4 regions of the Tardiphaga sp. 20_F10_N6_6 genome follow, and region 4 is predicted to be linked to each of the others. Evidence: predicted binding sites of a transcription regulator. Region 4 holds the regulator's gene; each other region holds the start of a gene.

Region 1 (3,776 bases), 3.6 Mb from region 4:
GCGCCCTACTTCCACCGTTTCATGTTAGGCAGCGCGGAAGTCACCGTTGTCTCCGACGGACCTTTGCCGCTCGGCGATCCCTCCGGCACATTCGTCGGCGTACCCAAGGAAGACGTGCAGAAGATGCTGACGGATAATTTCCTCAGCAGCAGCAATGTCGTGCTCGAACAGAACGCGCCGATCATCAACATGGGCGACAGACTGATCCTGTTCGACACCGGCATGGGCACGTCGCAACTGTTCGGCAACACCACGGGTCGCCTGCAGAAAAGTATGGCCGAAGCCGGTATCAAGCCCGGCGATATCGATGCCGTGGTGTGCTCGCACGCCCATATCGATCATATCGGCGGCATCGTCGATGCCAATGACAAGGCGCTATTTCCCAACGCGCAGATCTATCTCAGCGAGGAAGACTTCAAGTTCTGGACCGACGAAGGCAAGCTCGGTTCGCCGCTCAAGGACTTCATCGTCCATGCGCGCAAGAACCTGCTGCCGGTGAAGGATCGCCTGGTGTTCTTCAAGGACGGCCAGGAGTTCCTGCCCGGCGTTACCGCCATGCATGCGCCGGGCCATACGTTCGGCCACCACATGTTCATGATCCAATCGGACGGAAAGTCCTTCGCGTTCCTCGGCGACCTCACCCATCATCAGGTGCTGTTGCTGGAGAAGCCGCGCATGGAGTTCGCCTATGACTCCGATCCGAAGATGGCGGCAGCGACGCGGGTGAAGATGCTCGACATGCTCGCAGCCAACAAGACCGCCGTGATGTCCTATCACTTTGCCTGGCCGGGTTATGGCCATGTGGTCAAATCGGGCGACGGCTTCCGCTATATCGCCGAGCCGATGGTGATGAATCTCTAGCGGAAATCCTGCGACTTTCCTGCGGCGATCTTGAGACAGTGACCGCCGCAGGAATTCCGCATCAATTTATCCTCACGCCGCGGATGAGGCGTCCCTCGGACGTCTCTCCGCGCCGCGTTTGTAGATCCGGAACGTGCCACGTCCGGCATCCTTCGCCGCATAGAGCGCCGAATCGGCCATGGCTGCCAATTGCGATGACGTGCAGTTATCGGCCAGCGCGATGCCGACCGATGCGCCAACCCGTAACTGTTGTCCGCGATGATCAATCGGCAGTCCCAACTGCGTGACGATCGCACGCGCCGTCTCCGAGGCTTCCTCGAATTCCGCGTGAGGCCCCAGCAGAACCGCGAATTCGTCACCGCCGAGTCGTGCGACCAGTTCCGCACCGGCACAGATGTTGCGAATTCGATTTGCAACGACGGTCAGGCAGGCATCGCCCGCTGCGTGGCCGAAACAGTCATTGACCGGCTTGAATTCATCGAGATCGATCAACAGCAGCGCGCCGAACGGCTTCACCTTGATGGCCGACGCCGCATCGAACAGCGACAGCTTGGTTTGAAACTGGCTGCGATTGGCGAGGCCGGTCAGCGTATCGAATTCGGCAAGATAGCGATTGCGATCCGCCAGAATTTTCTCTTCGGTGATGTCTTGCTTCATGCCGAAGATGCGGACGGCAACGCCGTCGACCGACTCGACAGTGGCCGTGATCCTGATCCAGCGCCGGTTGCCCTTGAAGGTGATGATCTCCGCATCGAGACTGAAGCCCGTGCGATCCTCGATGGCCTTGCTGCGCCGCTTCGTCAGTTCCCTGACGGATTCTTCGGGATAACAGGCGAGCGCCTCCTCGCGAATCGGCGTCGAGCCACGCGGTAGATCGAAGATGTCATAGACAACATCGGTCCAGACCAGCGATTCATCGGAGAGGTCGCATTCCCAGACGCCGATTCGCGCTGCCGCCGAGGAGCGATCGAATATCTTCCGGCTATGCGCCAGCGAAGCAGCCTGTTGATCGATGATGGCCTGCTGGACTTCGATCTGCGCCTTCAGCGCAGCGATCAGGTCGGCGTCATCCGGAGCGTCTGGCGGCATCGACAAGCGATCTGACATCTGCGGGCACCCAGTCTTCGTCTCGAAGCTCATAGGATGCTTTGCATGACGTGTTTAAGATTTTCTACGCCAATGGCCTACTTCAGCCAAAACCGGCATACTTTACCGCTACATTTCGTTCACTGATTGTTCTTGAAGTAGAAGCAACCTTAGGTTACGCTCTCATCTCGAATGAGGGCGGCATGGTTCAACGGGTTTCCACCGTAGCCTTTGAGGGGATCGAGGCCCGCGCGGTCGACGTGCAGGTTCAGGTCGTGCCCGGCCTGCCGAATTTCCTGATCGTCGGCCTGCCCGACAAGGCGGTGTCCGAAGCGCGCGAACGGGTCCGTGCCGCGCTGGTCGCCTCGGGTCTGGCGCTGCCGGCACGGCGGATCATCGTCAATCTCGCGCCCGCTGACTTACCCAAGGAAGGCAGCCATTACGATCTGCCGATCGCGCTGGGATTGATGGCCGCGATCGGCGCGATTCCGCCGGATGCATTGACGGGCTTCACCGTGCTCGGCGAACTCGGTCTCGATGGCTCGCTCGCTCCGGTCGCCGGCGTGCTGCCGGCTGCCATCGGCGCCAATGCGCGCGACGAGGGATTGATCTGTCCGGCGGCTTGCGGGGCAGAGGCGGCCTGGGCCAGTCCCGATATTCAGATCATTGCCGCGACGTCGCTGATCCAGATCGCCAATCACTTCAAGGGCACGCAGGTTCTGTCGCGGCCGCAGCCGAAGATACATGCGCGTGAGGAAACACTGGTGGATCTGCGCGACATCAAGGGACAGGAAAGCGCCAAACGCGCGCTGGAGATCGCTGCCGCCGGCGGCCACCATCTATTGATGGCGGGATCGCCAGGTTCCGGCAAATCCATGCTGGCGGCACGGCTGCCATCGATCCTGCCGCCGCTATCGCCGGCGGAACTCCTCGAAGTCTCAATGATCGCGTCGGTGGCCGGCGAGATCAAGGACGGTGCGCTCACCTCACGCCGGCCGTTCCGCGCACCGCATCATTCCGCCAGCATGGCCGCACTCACCGGCGGCGGGTTGCGCGCGCGGCCGGGCGAGATTTCGCTGGCGCATCAAGGCGTGCTGTTTCTCGACGAACTGCCGGAGTTCGATCCGCGCGTGCTGGATTCGCTGCGCGCGCCGCTTGAGAATGGCGAGGTGGCGGTCTCGCGCGCCAATCACCGCGTCACCTATCCCGCGCGATTCATGCTTGTTGCTGCGATGAATCCATGCCGCTGCGGTCACGCTTTCGAGCCGGGCTTCTCCTGCAAGCGTGGCCGCATCGATCGCTGCACCTCGGATTATCAGGCGCGCATCTCGGGCCCCTTGATGGATCGCATCGATCTGCGCATCGAAGTCCCGGCGGTGACCGCGGCGGATCTCATTCTGCCGCCACCGTCGGAAGGTTCCGCCGAAGTCGCGGCGCGTGTCGCCGCCGCGCGCGATCTGCAGACCATGCGCTATGCGGCGGCGGGATTGCCGGGCACACATACCAATGCCTCCGCGCCCGCCTCTGTGTTGGAAACGGTTGCGCAGCCGGATGCGCAGGGGCTGATATTGTTGCGCGATGCCGCCGAAACGATGCGACTGACCGCGCGCGGTTATCACCGCGTACTGCGCGTGGCGCGGACGCTGGCGGATCTCGACGGCGCCGAGAAAATCGGGCGGCTGCATCTGGCCGAGGCGTTGTCTTATCGCGCGCTGGCGGAGGACGTTCGCCGCGCGGCGTGAATTTCCGGCAACGCCCCTGATGTGGACGTCAACGCGATAGTAACGAGTTTTGTTTACGCTCTGCTCACCATAACCCCGCGTTACGGG
Region 2 (3,776 bases), 500 kb from region 4:
TGGAAATCGCGTGGCCGTCCCAATGTGCGCAGAGATCCGGCGTCAGGATCGACCACGCCATGTCGGCGAAGCGCCGCGCGAAGAACGGCGCGGCGAGTTCGACGATGTGATGTTCGGGCTCGAACCAAGCGACGAAATGCGATTTTGGCTCGCGGCCGATTTCGCGAAACCGTACGAAAGCATGCATCTTGTGCTCGTCGCGCCGGACAGCCTTGGCCATCGCCTGCAATTTAGCGATGTCGGAATCGATCGCGACGTGGATCAGATCGGGATTGTCGCGCAGCCGCCACAACAGACGATAGAGCAGGGCGAAGCGTTCGGGGTCGCGATGCAGGATTGCGGTTTGCGCCAGTTCGACGAATTTGGCCGAGACGTTGAAAGTGCCTTGCGTGGCGTCAGAGAGCGACGTCTCGGGCAAGGCAGAAAATAGTTCAAGTTCAGCACCAGCGACGATCCATCTCACGTGAGTGGGAGCAATGTCGTTCAGCACGAGTTGTCGTGCCGCCTTGCGCCAGCCTTCAAAGTCGGTGTCGCTCTCCAGCACTATGGTGTGCATCGGGTCTCCTGAAATGAAATTCTAGAACCCAAATCCCAATTGCGTCGCCTTCGGCTTGAAACGCTGCGCCAGCTTCGCGCCGTCCAGCAAATTCACGGCCGGGCGATGATCCGGAAGAACGATGAAAGGCAGTGCCTTGTTCCGCGGAATATGCAGCCGGGCGAGGTCGCCGACGCGGATCGACGAGATGCGGCGCGTTTCGATGATCCGCTGCACGGCCTTGGCGCCGAAACCGGGCACGCGCAAAAGGTCTTCGCGGCTGGCGCGGTTGACATCGAGCGGGAAGCGGTCGCGGTGTCGCAGCGCCCAGGCGAGTTTCGGATCCATGTCCAGCGACAGCATGCCGTCATTGTCATCGACGATCTCGTCGGCCTCGAAGCCATAGAAGCGCATCAGCCAGTCGGCCTGATACAGCCGATGCTCGCGGATCAGCGGCGGGGCGCGCAGCGGCAGTGCGCGGCTGGCATCGGGGATCGGGCTGAAGGCGGAGTAATAGACGCGCTTCAGATTGTAGGACCCGTACAGATTGGCCGAGGTCCGGATGATGGTTGAATCATTGGCGCTGTCGGCGCCGACGATCATCTGCGTGCTCTGGCCGGCTGGCGCAAAACGCGGCCCGACCTTGCCGCGCGGCGTCGGCTTGCGACCCTCGCGGGCTTCATCGAGCTTCAACCGCAATCGACCCATGGTGCGGCGTATGGCGCGAACGTCTTTTTCCGGAGCCAGCTTGGCGAGGCTGTCTTCTTCCGGCACCTCGATATTGATCGAGAGCCGGTCGGCATATTTGCCGGCCTCGGTAATCAGTACATCGTCGGCTTCCGGAATGGTCTTGAGATGGATATAGCCGCGGAAATAATGCTCCTCGCGCAGTTTTCGCGCGACGGCGACAACCTGTTCCATCGTGTAATCGGCGCTGCGGATGATGCCCGACGAGAGAAACAGTCCCTCGATGTAATTGCGCCGGTAGAAATCCAGCGTCAGTTGGACGACCTCATCGACGGTGAAGCGGGCGCGCGTCACATTGCTGGAGGCGCGGTTGACGCAATAAAGGCAATCGTAATTGCAGGCATTGGTGAGCAGGATCTTCAGCAGCGAGATGCAACGGCCGTCCGGCGCATAGGAATGACAGATCCCCATGCCTGCGTCGGTCGAGCCGATGCCTTTGCCGTCGCGGGAGTCCCGTTTCTCGGTACCGCTGGACGCACAGGACGCGTCGTATTTCGCGGCATCCGCCAGGATCTCCAGCTTGCGCTTCACGTCCATGTTCAAAAATCCCTTTGATTCCAAACGCTAAAAAAGTGGCTGATGATCCCGATTGACTCGGCTTGCCATCTTAGCTTTATATTAGAACATATCATGAACAAATGGGCCGGCAATGGGTTCACTAAAAACCCGCCACGGCAAAACAATTTCGAGGAGCGGCGCATGACCGGCGCACGCATGACCACGCTCGCGCAATTGCGCGGCAGCATCGAACGCATCGAGACTCACAGCGATACCTATGCGCCGGATCGCGTGTCGCTTGGTCATGCCGAGGCGGACGCGGCGCTGCAAGGCGGCCTCGCGCGTGGCACCATGCATGAGGTGTTCGCCGAAGGCCGGCACAGCGCGGCGGCCACGGGCTTTGTCGCCGGCCTTGCGCATCGTGTCTCGGCAAAGCGGCCGCTGCTGTGGATCCGGCAGGATTTCCCCGAACGCGAATGCGGCGCGCTGGCCATGAGCGGCTGGCGCGAGCTCGGCCTCGATCCGCGCCTGCTGGTCACCGTGCGCGCGCCCGATGTCGAGACGGCATTGCGGACCACGGCTGATGCGCTGGCCTGCGATGCACTGGGCAGCGTCGTGCTGGAAACCTGGGGCGACAGCAAGCAGTTCGACCTCGTCGCCAGCCGCAAGCTCACGCTGGCAGCGCGCGGCTCTGGCGTCACGTGCCTGTTGCTGCGGACTGCAGGCGTTCCGGTCTCGAGTACGGCAGAGACGCGCTGGATCATCCGCTCCGCGCATTCGCCGCCATTCAGGCCCTGGCAATCATGGGGCGTGCCCATGCTCGACGTGCAACTGGTTCGAAATCGTCACGGCCCGAACGGGCAATGGATCATGGAATGGAAGTGTGATGAGTGCGTTTTCCGTGACACATCGGCGCATCCTCAGCCTGTGGCTGCCGCGCCTGCCAACCGATCGCATCAAACGTCAGCTCGCGCGCAACGGCGTGCCAGCTAATCTGCAAGCAAGTATTGTCGTCGCCAAGCAAAGCAATGCGCTGCAGATTTCCGCGCTGGACGATGCCGCGGCGAAGCTCGGCCTCGAACCCGGTCTGCCGCTCGCCAATGCCCGTGCGGTCTGTCCGGACATTCAGGTGTTCGATGCCGATCCTGTCGCCGATACGCAGGTACTGACCGACATCGCCGATTGGTGCGACCGCTTCACGCCGCTGGTGGCGCTGGATCTGCCGCATGGCCTGTTTCTCGACATCACCGGCTGTGCCCATCTGTTCGGTGGCGAGGCCGCACTGATGGAGCAGCTCTGCGCGGCGCTGTCGCGGCAGGGTTTTATTGTCAGTGCAGCGATTGCGGGGACATCGACATGCGCGCGCACGCTCAGTCGATATGTACATGGCCGGATCATCGCCGCGGGCGAGGAGGCCAAGGCAGTGACGCCGCTGCCGCTGTTCACGCTCGGCGCCGATGAGGCGATCACCCGCGGATTGCGCCGCGCCGGCTTGAAGACCATCGGCGATGTCGCCTCGCGGTCGCGCCCTGAAATCACTGCGCGCTTTGGCGCGGAATTCACGACACTGCTGGAACAGGCGCTGGGGCAAAGCGATGCACCGATCTCGCCGCGCAAGCCGCTGCCGGATTATATCGTCGAGCAACGCTTCGCCGAACCGATCGCCACCGATGGCGTGATTACGCTGACACTGGCCAAGCTGGCGCGCACGCTGATCGATGCGATGGACAGGCAGGGCAAGGGCGCGCGGCGGCTGGAAGCGGCGTTCTTTCGCACCGACGGCGCGGTGCGGGTGATCACCGCGGAAACCGGCCTGCCGGTGACCAAGGGCGAGGTGATCGACCGGTTGTTTCGCGAGCGACTGGACGCGATTGCAGATCCACTCGATCCCGGCTTCGGTTTCGATATGATCCGCCTGTCAGCCAGCCGCACCGAGATTGTCGTGCAGCAGCAGCGCGACCTCGATGCCAATGTTCACGCCAATGACGAACTGGCC
Region 3 (3,776 bases), 4.3 Mb from region 4:
CTGTCGCCGCGCGTGGCGGCTTCGGCCTGCGCGGATTGCTCGGGCTCGGTGGCCGCAAGCGCTGTGACCGTGCCGATCAGCACCATCGCAGCCATCGCCACATAGCCCCACATCCATGCGGTGGAGCGCGCGATGCCGGTGCTCTCGAAGGCGCTGACCAGAAACAGCACGCCGGCGGTGGAGATCAGCATGCCGATGCGATAGGCCGCGACATAGGACGCCATGCCGGCCGCCTGTTCGCTCTCCGGCAGGCTCTCCACACGAAACGCATCGACGACAATGTCCTGCGTCGATGACATCGCAGCGACCAGCAGCGCACCAAGGGCGACGAACAGTGGCGAGCGGGCGGGGTCGGTCAGTGCAAGGAGCAGGATCGCGCCGATAAGCAACAGTTGCGAGAACACCAGCCAGCCACGGCGGCGGCCGAATTGCCGCGTGAAGAACGGCACATGCAGCGCATCGACCAGCGGCGCCCAAAGGAATTTCAGCGTGTAGGGCGTGCCGACGAGGGCGAACAACCCGATGGTACCGAGATCGACGCCGGATTCGCGCATCCACACCAGCAGGGTCGAGCCGGACAGCGCGAGCGGCAGGCCCGACGACAGGCCAAGCAGCAGCACGATCAGGACTCGCGGCTGCAGGTAAACCGCCATGCTCTCGCGCCAGGTGGCGCGGGGCTTCAGGGCGTGGGCGGCTTCGGACGAGTCAGGCGCGTTGGTCATGGGGAAGGGTTAGCAGATTCGGGAGGAAGCGGCCTGTGGCCTATTCCCCTGCCTGAATCTTGCGCGGCAGCGGCGCGAACATGTCGGGGGCGGCGGTCTTCGCGATGACCGGGGCTACCTCGGCCGCCGGCTCGCTCTTGCTGAAATCCAGTTCCTCGATGCGGCCGGCGCGCTTCTCGATCTTATCGGCGGAGATCAGGATCTGGCGGACGTCCTCATTGGCCTGCCCGAAATGCGTCTGCAGCTTCATCACGCGATCGCGCAACCGGGTGAGGTCGTCGCCCAGATTCAGTACCTCGGTGCGGATCTGGTCGGCGGCGTCGCGCATCCGCGCGTCCTTCAGGATTTGCTGCATCACCTGGATAGCCAGCATCAGCAGCGAGGGGGAAACCAGCACGACGCGGGCGCGATAGGCCTTTTGGATGATGTCGTCGAAGCCGTCATGGATTTCCGCATAGACGGACTCCGATGGCACGAACATCAGCGCGGTGTCCTGCGTCTCGCCGGCCACCAGATACTTCTCGGCGATGTCGGTGACATGTTTCATCACGTCCGCGCGCAAGCGCTGCGCTGCGTATTTCTTCTCGTCATCGCTGCGCGCGTCATGCAGCGCCGTGACGGCTTCCAAAGGGAATTTTGCGTCGATGCACAGCGGGCGCTGGTCCGGCAGGAAGATCACGCAATCCGGCCTCTTACCCGACGACAGCGTGTGCTGGAACGCATAGGCGCCGCTCGGCATGCCGTCCTTCACGATACTTTCCATCCGCGCCTGACCGAAGGCGCCGCGTGACTGCTTGTTGGCGAGCACGTCGCGGAGCGTCGTCACCTGCGAGGTAAGGTCGGTGAGGTTCTTGTGGGCGTTGTCGATGATGCCCAGGCGCTCATGCAGCGCGCTCAGGCTTTCCATCGTGTTGCGCGTGGTCTGTTCCATGGACTGGCCGACGCGATGGGTCACGGAGTCCAGTCGCTCGGACACCGCGCGCGCCATGTCGGCCTGACGGCCTGCCAAGGCCTGGCCCATGGCGTCGACGCGGCCGGTGGCCTCGTTCTGCGCCTTCAGCACTTCGCTGAGGCGTTCTTCCAGTTCGTCGGCGCGGATCGCCTGGGCCATGGCCATGGCGGCGCCGCGGCTACCGGAGCGAGCGATGATGATGGCGATGGTGAGCAGCAAACCCAGCGCCAGAGCACTGAAGCCCATCAATGCCACGCCGGCGGTGACCGGCATGTCGCCGATCATGAAAAGAATCTCGTTCATCCCATCCTTGTAGCCGATTCGGTCGACCGCGCGAACGAAGAGGGAACGTTTGTGGTTAATGAAAGATGAATTTTCCTGGTTAACCCAAGCCTAAGAAATGTGGTTAAGCGGACCTTAACCGGCATGGTTAACCGCGCCTCAATTTTCATGGTTGGCGGGGAGTTAACGTCCTTCAAAGTCCAGCTTTTCCAGCGGATTGACCCGGACCGGCGCGCAGATTAAATCGCCGCCATGGCCATTCGTGAAATCATTATCCTGCCCGACAAACAGTTGCGGCTGATCTCCAAACCAGTCGAGAAGGTGACGTCAGAGGTGCGCAAGCTCGCCGACGACATGTTCGAGACGATGTATGACGCACCCGGGATCGGGCTGGCGGCGATCCAGATCGCGGTTCCGCTGCGGCTGATCACCATGGACATCGCCAAGAAGGACGATGAGGAGGACGGCAAGAAGCCGCGTGTCTTTATCAATCCGGAGGTCATCTCGGCCTCGGAAGAGCTCTCGGTCTATGAGGAAGGCTGCCTGTCGATTCCCGAATATTACGAGGAAGTGGAACGCCCGGCGACAGTGCGGATCCGTTATATGGACCTCGACGGCAAGACCATCGAGGAAGAGGCCTCAGGCCTGTTCGCGACCTGCATTCAGCACGAGATCGACCATCTCAATGGCGTGCTGTTCGTCGATTACCTGTCCAAGCTGAAGCGCGACCGCGTGCTGAAGAAGTTCACCAAGCTCGCCAAGCGCGCGGAGTAGGTTTCTCCGCTCGACGCTGCAACAGATCGGCTCCGACCTATGTCGCTTCGTTTGATCTTCATGGGCACGCCGGATTTCGCGGTGCCGACGCTGCTCGAACTCGTGGCCCATGGCCATGAGATCGTGGCGGTCTATACCCGCGAAGCAAAGCCCGCGGGCCGTGGCATGAAGCTGCAGCCGACGCCCGTGGCGCGCGAGGCGGAACGGCTCGGCATTCCCGTGTTCACGCCGAAGACGCTGCGGACGCCGGAAGCCGAAGCCGAGTTCCGGTCGCATGAGGCCGAGGCTGCGGTCGTCGTCGCCTACGGCATGATCCTGCCGCAGAACATTCTCGATGTGCCGCCCTTAGGTTGCTTCAACCTGCACGGCTCGCTACTGCCGCGCTGGCGCGGCGCGGCGCCGATCAATCGTGCCATCATGGAGGGCGACGCCGAGAGCGGCGTCATGGTGATGAAGATGGATATCGGCCTCGACACCGGCGATGTCGCCATGGCCGAGCGCCTGGCGATCACCGATGCGATGACGGCGCTGGACCTGCACGATGCGCAGGCGCCGCTTGGTGCCGACTTGATGGTGCGGGCCATGGGTGCGCTGGAAAGGGGACGGCTGAGCCTGACCCCGCAGAGCGCAGACGGCGTCACCTACGCGGCCAAGATCGACAAGACCGAGGCCAAGATCGACTGGTCGAAGCCGGCGCGCGACGTGCTTCGGCATTGTCATGGCCTGTCGCCGTTTCCCGGCGCGTGGTGCGAAGTGCCGATCGAGGGCGAGGCGGTGCGCGTGAAGGTTCTGCGCTGCGAGCTCGCAAAGGGCGCGGGCGCGCCCGGCGAGATCATCGACGATCAGCTCACCGTCGCCTGCGGCGAGGGCGCGATCCGGATCATCGACCTGCAGCGCGCCGGCAAGCAGCCGATGAAGGCCAGTGAATTTCTGCGTGGCACGCCGCTGAAGCCGCCTCTGCGGGTGGGCTGATGCCGCGCTACAAGATGATCATCGAATATGACGGCGCGCCATTTTCCGGATGGCAGGTGCAGGCCAACGCGACG
Region 4 (3,776 bases):
CGTGCCGGAGAAAAACGACCTTAACTCGCTGCTCTTCCTGCTGACGCCCGGCGTGGAAGCCAGCAAGGCCGGCACGCTGATATCGGGCCTCGTCGCCTTCAAGAAGCTTCATGACGACAACGCCCTGCTCGAAGACGTCATCCCGGAATTCGCACGGCGCAGGCCCGCGCGTTACGCGGGCATACGCCTGAGGGATCTATGCGGCGACATGCACCGGTTCTTCCGCGAGGCCAATGTGAGCGAACTTCAGACCAGGCAATTCTCCGCTGACCATCTGCCGGAGATTGCCATGTCACCCCATGATGCCGCGCGCTGTCTGGTGCGCAACGACGTCGATTACCTCCCGATCGATGAGATCTTCGGGCGCGTCGCGACGACGCCGTTCGTGGTCTACCCGCCCGGCATCGCCACGATCGTCCCCGGAGAACGGCTCACCGAACGGTCAAAGCCGATGATCGATTATCTCAGGATGTTCGAGACCTGCTTCAACACCTTCCCGGGCTTCGACGTCGAAATCCAGGGCATCTACCGCAAGGTCGACGCCAATGGCCGGATCCGACTTTACACTTACGTGGTCTCCGAATAGGGAGCACGTAAGGAGCCTGATTTGCCAACGGAACTCGAACAGCCGGTCGTCATCCGACCATCACGCGACACCGACGTCGATGCCATGCTGGCGATCTATCGCCGGCACATCCGGCAAGGCGTCGAGGAAGGCGTCAGCGACGCCGACACGCCGCAGCCCGACGATCTCAGAGACCGGCGCAAGAACCTGCGCAGCAAACGGTTCCCGCATCTCGTCGCCACGCAAGGCGGCGAGGTCGTCGGCTACGCCTATGTGGTGCTGTTTCGGAAGCGACCGGCCTATCGCTACACGGTCAAGCATTCGATCTATATCCACCACGGACATGTCGGCCGGGGCATCGGCCGGCTGTTGATGCGCGAGTTGATCGATGTCTGCGCGGCGGCCGGCTTCCGGCAGATCATCGGCTATATCGATGCCGACAACACGGCCTCGCTCGGCTTGCATGAGAGCTTCGGCTTTGCCCGCGTCGGCTTGCTGCCCGGCGTCGCCTATCGCTCCGGCCGCTGGGCCGACACGATCATGGTTCAGCGCTCGCTGGCGACCGGCTCCACGACTCCGCCGCCGCCCATTGGGCGCGTGACGTCCGCGTAGCCCAAGCGACCGCGGAAGCATTTTCCATGTCCGTCGAGGATCGACGACTGGTGAGGAACAGCCTCCTCAAACCTCACTCAACGTGCGTTCTGTTGACGGCAAATTAAGCATTGCAGAACACATATGGAACATATAGTGTTCGTTCATGATTTGTTTCGAGATTCTGTGGCTTTGAGTAGTTTGAGAGTGCCCGAACTCGCGCAACCGATCTTCGAACGATCGTCTCAGGATTGAGACTCACCGTTCGAAGGCCCTTTGAAACGCACGCGGCGGCCGACACCGTCAACTGAGGATGGCTTCAGATGCTCACGCGCAAACAATACGAACTCCTGCGATTCATCGATCAACGGCTGAAGGAAGCCGGCGTCCCGCCGTCCTTCGACGAGATGAAGGATGCGCTCGACCTGCGCTCGAAGTCCGGCATCCATCGTCTGATCACGGCGCTGGAAGAACGCGGCTTCATACGCCGTCTGCCCAACCGCGCCCGTGCCATCGAAGTCATCAAGCTGCCAGAGCTCGGCGCGCCGGTCACCGGCGGCACCGGGCGCCGCGGCTTCACGCCCAGCGTCATCGAAGGCACGCTTGGCAAGGTGCGTTCGGCCGCCAGCATCGCCAGCAACAGCGGCGATGATGACAATGGCCGCACGGTTGCCATCCCGGTCATGGGCCGGATCGCGGCAGGTACGCCGATCGAGGCGCTGCAGACCCGCAGCCACACCATCAGCATGCCCGCCGACATGCTCGGCTCCGGCGAACATTACGCGCTCGAAGTGCGCGGCGATTCCATGCAGGACGCCGGCATTCTCGATGGCGACACGGTGCTGATCCAGCGCAACGAAAGCGCCGACACCGGCGACATCGTGGTGGCCCTGATTGACGACGAGGAAGCCACGTTGAAGCGCTTCCGCCGCCGCGGCGCGTCGATCGCGCTAGAGCCAGCGAACGACGCTTACGAAGTTCGCATCCTGCCGCCTAACCGGGTGCGCATTCAGGGCAAGCTGATCGGCCTGTATCGCCGCTACTGAGATTTGCGCCTCGGCGGATTACTGATCTTCGGGTTGAAGATCGGCTTCCGCCGGCGTCGCATCCACCGGCCGATTTTGTGGCGTACGACTGTTCGGGATCAGATCGTGCTGGGGCTCATCAGGAATGGCGCGCGACCACGGACGGTCCAAGCCCCGTGGCCGGACGGCATCGATGGTAAAGCCGTTCGCAGTTCGGTGCAGGCTCACCGCGCCATTTCGTTGCAAGCGATCCTGATCGATCACCAGCGCCCTGCAATCCCTCGGCGATTGTCGCGCCGTGACGATGAGCGCCGCTTTCTCGCAATCATCTGCGAAGGCATCCGGCTGTAAGACCAGCGCCACCAAAGCCCCATCGGCCAGCGCCGTGATGCACCCGTCGCGGTCGCAGGACACACCGTGGCTGAGGGAGGCATCCGTTGGCAGCCGGGCGTCGGCATCACCGGCAAGCCACTCCTTCGCGAGAAACGCATCCTTGGCGCTGCGCATCATATGCAGGCGCCCCTCCCTGCCCCGTACCGCAACGCTGTGACCGTCACCCGAAATCAGGACATCCGGCTGCTTGACCAGCAACGCCCAGACAATCGAGAGCGCAAGCACACCAAGCCCTGCGAGGCGCAACGGCGTGCGCAGCAATCCCAGCACGATGATGCCGATACTGGCTGATATCAGCGGTCCCGTCCCGAAGGCCGGCATCCGGCCGATGGCGCCGGGCAAGGCTGCCACCCATTGCGTGACGACAATCATCCACTGGATGCCGACATCCATCAGCCGCCAGAACACACCGTCAAAGCCAAACGGCATGGCCACCAAACCGAGAATGCCCGCCGGCATAACCAGTGCCGAGACCACCGGCATCGCCAGGAGATTGGCGACGACGCCATAAGGCGTGACGCGATGGAAATGAAAGGCAGCATAGGGCGTGGTGGCAAGGCCCGCGACCAGCGAAGCCAGTACGAGCATCGCGATCTCGCGTCCGCCCCATAGCGCCACGCGCGCGGTCGCGGAATGATCGGGCGAGGCAAACAGCGCGGGCATGCCTATCTGCACCAATGCGACCAGCCCCAGCGTCGCCGCGAATGACATCTGAAAACTCGGATGCACCAACGCTTCCGGCGAAACGATCAGCACAACCATTGCTGCCACCGCCAGCGTACGGAACGTCACCGCCCGGCGATCGACCATGACAGCGATTAGCACGACGGCCGTCATGAAGAACGAACGCTGCGTGGCGACCTCGGCGCCGGACAGCAGCAGATAGAACAGCGCAGCCAGCAATGCCGCAGCAGCAGCGACTTTCTTGATCGGGAACGTCACCGTCAGCACGGGGATCAGTGCCAGCAGCGCGCGGATCGCAAAGAACACGACGCCGGCGACAACGGCCATGTGATAGCCGGAGATCGACAACACATGACCGAGGCCGGAGATGAACATCGCATCATTGACGTCAGCCGAAATCGCATCGCGGCGGCCCGTGAGCAGCGCCGTGGCAATGGCGCGGCTATCACCCGAGAGCACGGTGCGGATCCGCGCGTCGATGGCGTCGCGTAGCCCCTGCATGGTCGCCGAATAGCGTA

What was found. Region 4 encodes LexA, which represses DNA repair genes until DNA is damaged. Its sites were predicted from a motif close to TGTTCNNNNTGTGTTCNG; they were not measured.
Region 1: the regulator LexA is predicted to act here: its motif matches at 2,085-2,102, upstream of AB7813_RS20210 (YifB family Mg chelatase-like AAA ATPase).
Region 2: the regulator LexA is predicted to act here: its motif matches at 1,902-1,919, upstream of AB7813_RS00320 (ImuA family protein).
Region 3: the regulator LexA is predicted to act here: its motif matches at 2,008-2,025, upstream of AB7813_RS23350 (DNA recombination protein RmuC).

What each region holds. Positions count from the first base shown of each region.
Region 1 is NZ_CP197239.1:4,198,699-4,202,474, reverse strand. Features, by position in the region: gene AB7813_RS20220 (MBL fold metallo-hydrolase) at 1-861, shown strand, start outside; gene AB7813_RS20215 (diguanylate cyclase domain-containing protein) at 934-1,968, opposite strand; gene AB7813_RS20210 (YifB family Mg chelatase-like AAA ATPase) at 2,151-3,689, shown strand.
Region 2 is NZ_CP197239.1:91,553-95,328, forward strand. Features, by position in the region: gene AB7813_RS00310 (UdgX family uracil-DNA binding protein) at 1-556, opposite strand, end outside; gene AB7813_RS00315 (putative DNA modification/repair radical SAM protein) at 578-1,819, opposite strand; gene AB7813_RS00320 (ImuA family protein) at 1,982-2,773, shown strand; gene AB7813_RS00325 (Y-family DNA polymerase) at 2,667-3,776, shown strand, end outside.
Region 3 is NZ_CP197239.1:4,885,331-4,889,106, forward strand. Features, by position in the region: gene AB7813_RS23345 (AmpG family muropeptide MFS transporter) at 1-722, opposite strand, end outside; gene AB7813_RS23350 (DNA recombination protein RmuC) at 763-1,977, opposite strand; gene def (peptide deformylase) at 2,209-2,730, shown strand; gene fmt (methionyl-tRNA formyltransferase) at 2,770-3,702, shown strand; gene truA (tRNA pseudouridine(38-40) synthase TruA) at 3,702-3,776, shown strand, end outside.
Region 4 is NZ_CP197239.1:593,157-596,932, reverse strand. Features, by position in the region: gene AB7813_RS02720 (Orn/Lys/Arg decarboxylase N-terminal domain-containing protein) at 1-586, shown strand, start outside; gene AB7813_RS02715 (GNAT family N-acetyltransferase) at 608-1,177, shown strand; gene lexA (transcriptional repressor LexA) at 1,480-2,202, shown strand; gene AB7813_RS02705 (ComEC/Rec2 family competence protein) at 2,221-3,776, opposite strand, start outside.